One region of the Metabacillus sp. YM-086 genome, then DNA from elsewhere that is predicted to be linked to it. Evidence: riboswitches for the same ligand, from Rfam matches in the RefSeq annotation. Region 1 holds a riboswitch; each other region holds the start of a gene.
The links. Region 1 has a riboswitch for cyclic di-GMP ahead of ACEWK1_RS11445 (DUF5667 domain-containing protein). Riboswitches for the same ligand answer to the same signal wherever they lie in the genome.
Positions count from the first base shown of each region.

Region 2: it holds a riboswitch for cyclic di-GMP, as region 1 does, so the genes downstream of both, ACEWK1_RS06500 (hypothetical protein) here and ACEWK1_RS11445 (DUF5667 domain-containing protein) in region 1, are expected to answer to the same signal.
Region 3: it holds a riboswitch for cyclic di-GMP, as region 1 does, so the genes downstream of both, ACEWK1_RS10240 (GGDEF domain-containing protein) here and ACEWK1_RS11445 (DUF5667 domain-containing protein) in region 1, are expected to answer to the same signal.

Region 1 is NZ_JBLUOI010000022.1:3,283-5,558, reverse strand. It holds partial or broken gene ACEWK1_RS11445 (DUF5667 domain-containing protein) at 1-993, opposite strand, end outside; cyclic di-GMP riboswitch class I at 1,062-1,144, opposite strand; gene ACEWK1_RS11440 (pyruvate, water dikinase regulatory protein) at 1,289-2,116, opposite strand; gene ACEWK1_RS11435 (HPr family phosphocarrier protein) at 2,238-2,276, opposite strand, start outside.
Region 2 is NZ_JBLUOI010000010.1:17,465-19,740, forward strand. It holds gene ACEWK1_RS06500 (hypothetical protein) at 1-1,196, opposite strand, end outside; cyclic di-GMP riboswitch class I at 1,277-1,362, opposite strand; gene ACEWK1_RS06505 (5'-nucleotidase C-terminal domain-containing protein) at 1,494-2,276, opposite strand, start outside.
Region 3 is NZ_JBLUOI010000018.1:25,071-27,346, forward strand. It holds gene ACEWK1_RS10240 (GGDEF domain-containing protein) at 1-1,047, opposite strand, end outside; cyclic di-GMP riboswitch class I at 1,106-1,190, opposite strand; gene ACEWK1_RS10245 (ring-cleaving dioxygenase) at 1,346-2,276, opposite strand, start outside.

The sequences.
Region 1 (2,276 bases):
TTCGTTATCTTCTTCTACAGATACCTGTTTACTTTCATTTTCTATCTCCGTAGTCTTTTCTTCGATTTCTTCATCAATCTCTTCTATCATTTCTTCTGTTTCTTCAACAACGTCCTTGCTTAGTTCTGCAAGCTCTTTGTTATACTCTTCTTCATCAATTTCTCCAGAAGAAAGCTTTTCTTCTAACTCAACTAGATCTTCAGTTATTTCAAGCTCCTTCTTCTCTAGCTCTGCTAATTTTTTGTTTATTTTCTCCTCTAACTTTTCCTGTGCCTTTACAATATTTTTCTGAAGTGCCTCTTTAGCCTTTGGATTTTCTATCTTTTCTAATGCAGCCTTTAAGGCAATAATATTTGCTGATAGTTTTTCTTCTAGTTCAGCACGAAGAGAATCTGCCGTTCCATCGTCCTCAACAGTTGTTTCAGCTGATGGCTCCTCATCAACAGAGTCTGTTTGAGTTTCTTCTTGTTCTTCATTTTCAGTCGTTTCATATTTTGCTAATGCAGATTCTTGTTGCTCGATCGCTTTTTGAAGAACCTCATTGGCTGCTTCCTCTTCACCCTTCGCAATTAAAGCTAACGCCTCTTTAATCCGTTCTTCTGCAAAGCTAGCAAGCAATGATGCTTCTTTCTCTTCATCTAATGTAAAAGCCAATTGAACATTTTCTAATAGTTTTTTAGTAAAATAGAAGAAATCACCCGGAAGTAGCGATGGTGTACTCGTTTCCAATTCTAATTCGTCTGTTTCTACTGCTTCCTGGTCTACTGCTTCAGTTTCACCTTCTGTTTCTACTGCTTCCTCGTTTACCGCTTCAGTCTCATCTCCAGATTCCACTGTTTCCACATTCTGTTCAGAAGTTTGTTCTACTTGTTCAGTTGCTTCCTCTTCTGCTGGACCATCTGTTTCTGCAAATGCAGGTCCTGTCCCTAGAGTAAACGCTAGTGCTGAAACCAAAACACTTGTTGATAAAACATTTCGAATACTTGTCAACATAAAAAACCCTCCAAATATAGTAATTAGGAAGGATTAAGAAGCAACTCATATGAGTTCATTCTCCATCCTTCAGCAATCCAGCCACCATAGATTTCTCCTTAGGTCTGTGACTTTGCGTCTCCATTTTTCAATGGATTTGCCTTTTTCAAATGAAGAACTTACAAAGTTCGACATTTTCTAGTTTAACTATACCATGTGAAATACGTTGAATATAGTTTTAATTTCTTCCAATCGTTTCTTTAGAAGGAATTAATTACGCACGAAAAACCCGTCAATAAATATTGAAGGGTTTTTGTTAGCTTGTTGTATATTCGATCTTAGAATCCGCTAGATTTCCTATAATGAATTCTGCAGCTTCCTCTATTGCCTTACAAGAAAGATTTATTATTGAACAACCTACTTTTCCCATAATGTCTTCAGCATATTGTAATTCTTCCTGAATCCGTTCAATTTTTGCATAACTTGAGTCCGAAGATAACCCTAAATGCTTCAATCTTTCTACCCTTATTTCTCTTAGTTTCTCGGCTGACATCGTTAACCCGAAGCATTTTCCTTTTGATAGCTTAAAAAGTTCTTCAGGAGGAGAAACCTCAGGGACTAATGGGATATTTGCTACCTTAACCATTTTATGAGCCAAATACATCGACAATGGTGTCTTTAAAGTTCTTGAAACACCGATGAGAACGATATCCGCCTCCTTGATTCCACGCATATCCTTTCCATCGTCATATTGCACAGCAAATTCAATGGCTTCAATTCTACGAAAATAGGAGTTATCAGGTCCTTCTATTATACTTGGTTTTTGTACTGGTTGTTTATTAAGCTTATTTGCAAAGGTCTCCAATAGTGGACCAATTAAGTCAATCACCGTAACGTCTTCTTCATTCGCTTTATGATCAAGATGCTTTTTTAATAGCGGAGTAAAGAGTGCATAGGCAATGATAGAGTTGCTTAGCTTCGCGAGAGCAATCAGATCATTTATTTCTTCCTTATTTTCTATATAGGAGATTGTTTTAATGGTAACCTCTGTTCCGATAAATTGGGCAGCAACAGTTTTGACCAACAGCTCTGCTGTATCACCCAGTGAATCAGATAGAACATAGACAATGTCTTTTTCATTCACTTAAAATCACCTATCTTTGAACTTATTATCTTCTGAAACATTAGCACATTCATCATGCCTAAAGGTAATATACTGCTTACTCATACTCCTGAAAACTTCATGATCTATTTAGTAAAATCTACTATTCTGTTAACGATACTTGAAATCTTTGAAATCGACA
Region 2 (2,276 bases), on a different contig from region 1:
TCTTCATCTTCAAGTGTTGAGATTGAAATCTCTCCTCTATGTGTTTCTAGTAACTCGTCATATAACTTATAAATCTCTTGATAAAACGCTTCACTTTCATAGTAATCTCCACCTTCTGTTGCCGTTTCTTGCTCTTTTTTTGGCTCAGTGTAGAAAACGGATTGTGAATGTAAAACATAATCACCATCTACTAGTTGAAAAGAAAGAAGCTCTTCTGAGGTTGGACTATAAATATCTGCGATAACTGGTGAAATGTCCATTCCATCAACACTTCTCTCATCAGCTCCAATTCCTAGATCTTCTACTTGCTTAATAAAAATTTGATCATTGTATATGGCAAAACTTACGCATTCAGGAGAGATAGCTTGCACCTTATTAGTGCCGTCGATATTGCTTTTGAAAAGTCGATTATTTTCTATAAAATATAGCTCATTACGATAAATTTGCATATCTCCAAGTGCATTTGCTTCAAATACTTTGCTCATCTGTCCTTCTTTCAGGTCAAGCTTATGTAAAGCATCTACTGTGAAGGAGTCCTTCATATAATTTGTTGTAAAATAAAGAGTTTCGTTTGCGATATTAAGATCACCTATTAAAATCTCAGATGGTGAGTCAAATAGCACCTTTACATCACTACCGTCTGTTTTCATACTAAAAAGTAACTCCTTTGTTGCATTACCAGGAAAAGATTCTAAACTGATAAAGTAGATCGTATCTTGGTAAAGAATAAAATTTGTGATGTTATGTTCTTGTTCATCACTAAAAACAATTTCTGCTCGTTCTTTTCCATCTTTTTTCGCCTTCCAAAGGGTAGAGCCCTTTAAGTAATAAACCCAATCTCCATCACTTGTGACTGACCAAATTTTGTCATATTCTTCTGTTACTTCATCCACAAAGTACTTCTTATTTCTATCTTGTTTGTTTTCTGTAAACAGATGATTTCCATTTGTATATAGTAACCAGTTTTCATTTTCATAGCTTAATTTAGCAGGTAAGATCGTGTCGCCGGTATATAAAGCAGCTTCTGGGGTATCCTCGTTTTCTTCTACATCTTCTTCTGTTCCTGTTTGTTGTAATGTTACAGCTTCTTCATTGGTTGTAACGCTTTCCTTTTTCATCACTTCTTCTTTTTTGTTAGAGCATGCACTTAACATCAATATACATATAAGACCAATTACTACTAACTTACTCTTCATGCTGTTTCCTCCTGAAATATGGTGTTTTCTAAAAAAAATAAAAAAGTTGACCACAAAAAACGGGCCAACTTTACTTATAAATTGGTAACCCAGCCGTCATTGCAATGCATGCTTTAGACCTGTGGCTTTGCGTCCCTGCTTTTCAACAGGTTTGCCTTTGTCTCTATTATTCTATTTTTCCACTATAATCTTATTTTACTATGAAAACATTAGATCTTCATCACTATTAAGATGCCAATTTTAACCAAAACCTAAAAAAGAAACAAGCCTATTTAACTCAGGCTTGTTTCTTTTGCATTATTCCGCTACATCCACAATACGACCTTCAATCACCGGTTCAACCGTCACAAGATTCGCCACATAATCTCTTAAGTTTTCCCAATCAGATAAACCTAAGTCTGTTACACGTCCTGCAGCGTATGCATCAGCGAATACTGTATAGCCGTCTCCACCTTTTGCTGTGAAGGCATTAGTTGCGATAGAGTATTCTTTTGCTGGGTCAAGTTGAACAAAGTTACCTTCTGTTTCTTCTACTTCAACTGATACGATTCGCTCACCTACTGGCTTGCTGCTGTCATAAGTGAATTTCATACCCGATATGTGTAAGAATCCACCACTTTCGTTTGGTGCTTGACTTACGCTGTGTTCAAGGGCAGTTAAGATTTCCGCTCCAGTTAGGTTCATTGTTGCTAGTGTATTTCCGAATGGTAACACTGTTAACACATCACCTAACGTAATTTCACCTGTATCGATAGAGGCACGAATTCCACCACTATTTTGCATAGCAATGACTGTATTTGGCTTAAATTGTTTCGCTTTCGCTAACATACCATCTGTAATTAAGTTTCCTAATTCCGTTTCGCTGTTACGTACACTTGGAGCTGTTGGATTTTCAGCTGTTGTACGTGGATTTGCTAGTTCTTTTGCTGCTGTTGCACCAGTTGAAGTGTCTCTTATAGTAGCAATTTGATCTGAGTACTTTTTCAACAATACAGCTGCATCCGCGTTTTCTTCTTTATCTGCTACTTTAATTAACTGAGCTGCTTCATTCGTAATAATGCCTTCATTATTAAACTCAAC
Region 3 (2,276 bases), on a different contig from region 1:
CTCTTTTTTATTTTCGCCTTGCTCACCAAACATCATAATTTTATTTCGCCCACTAGCCTTTGCTGAATACAAAGCTTGGTCTGCCTGTTCTAATACTAGTTCAGCTAGTTGGCCCGGTTGAGACTCGGATATACCAAAGCTTGCAGTAAGTTTTCCTACTACCTTAAACTGATGTTGGCTAATTAAGAGTTTTAGTTTTTCAGCTAGCTTTAATGTTTTATCAATCGTCTCTTTTTTTGTAATGACAATGAATTCTTCTCCACCCCACCGAGCAAAAAAGTCACTTTTGTTTAAACCACAACTAATGATCCTAGAAATTTCTATTAAAACTGAATCACCAACACTATGTCCATACTGATCATTCACTTTTTTGAAATAATCAATATCAAAAAAGATAATAGAATACGTTTTACTTTCAGAATTAAGCTTTTCAAACAACTGGTGAACAGCCCGTCTATTCTCAATACCGGTTAACATATCTTTAAAAGCCATTTGCTCAAGCATTGAAGTCCTAACAGATGCATCAAGGCCTTTTCTAGCGAAAAAAAGTATAACAATATAAACAAACATTGCTAACTGGTAGTTTATAAGTGAGTTGATCATATCAACCTGTATAATGCTCAACGAAGATAGAATGATTGCTGTTGTCATAGACCATAAAACAATGGATAACACGATTCCGTAAATTCCATAGAATGTAATAAAAATATAAATATAAATCATCGGTGTCCAAATTGCAGCATCACTAATTGAATAATGTTGATTCTGAACACTTTCCACATGTAAAGACCAGTATGTTAACAATAAGTGAACAATAGACACTGATATAAAAATTGTAAGTTCAACGACTCTAAAGAAAATTCTCTTCAAGATTAAAAAGTAGGAACTTATAAAAAGGATTAAGTATGAAGCTATTATAGTTCTATCTAGAAAGTTAAATTCATTCCAACTAGGAAGACCAAATAATAGAGCCAGTAAAACAATAGGTATGACATATAAATACAGCTTTCGTTTTTGATTTTCAAATGTTGATAGATCACTATACAAGACCGTCATCTCTCCTAAAAAAAGAACTAATCCACCGATTAGTTCTTCTTTATATTAAATCGGTAACTGGCAAGCATATTCCTCAGAACTTAGCCCCTGTAGCTTTGCGTCTCTACCTTTCAGTAGATTTGCCCTTAACTATTTAGTTGGAGTTGAGAAATACAGGAATATATTCCTTGATACTTTTTACCTATAAACCTATTCTATACTAATATGGATAAATCTACAAGTAATATGAATTCTTTGTTTATAGCTATTTTTAAAAAGGAAAACCTATAAAGGTTCTCCTCCTTTTTTCCTATTCCTTTACGATCTCCTTTGTACTACGAACAGTATCAATTGGACGAACCAGCTTTTCAATTTGTTCCCGTTTTGGCTCTAGAAATGGAGGTAATGACAGCTTTTCTCCTAGAGTTTCATAAGGTTCATCTCCCATAAAGCCTGGTCCATCAGTTGCAAATTCAAAAAGTATATGGGGTGCAACTCTTGCATATAGTGATTCGAAGAAGTGACGATTCACATAGCCTGAAGTTGGAAAACCGATGCTTTGCATATGACTAATCCACTCTTCTAACACTACGCGGTCTTCAACACGGAAGGCAACATGATGAACAGTGCCATAGCCCTGAATTCCATGAGGGAGTACATCATTATGCTCTAAAATGACCTGTGCTCCATTTCCCCCTTCGCCAACTTCAAATAGGTGAAATGATCCTTCCTGTGCCACTTCCTTAAAGCCAAGTGCTCTCTCTAGTACCTCTTTCATTTGTTCCACATTATTTACTCGAATGAAAATAGGTCCTAAACCAGTAATAGCATGCTCTAGAGGAATCGGCCCTTTTTGCCATGGTGTACCAGAGGCAACTCCTTCATTTTTTTCATCTGAAATTAATTGATATTGTTGATCATCGAAGTCTACAAAGGATAATGATTTTTTCCCAAACTGCTCTTTAATTCCTGTGTGTTTAACTTCCAGGCGATCAAAACGTTTTACCCAATAATCCAATGAAGCATCTGTTGGAACTCGAAATGATGTTTTGGAAATTTCATTTGTCCCGTGTACTCCTTTTGGAATTCCAGGGAAGTCAAAGAATGTCATGTCAGTCCCTGCACTTCCTACATCATCAGCAAAAAATAAGTGATATGTCTGGATATCATCCTGATTTACAGTTTTCTTAACTAAACGCATTCCTAACACATATGTGAAGAACTCATAATTTTTCTCAGCA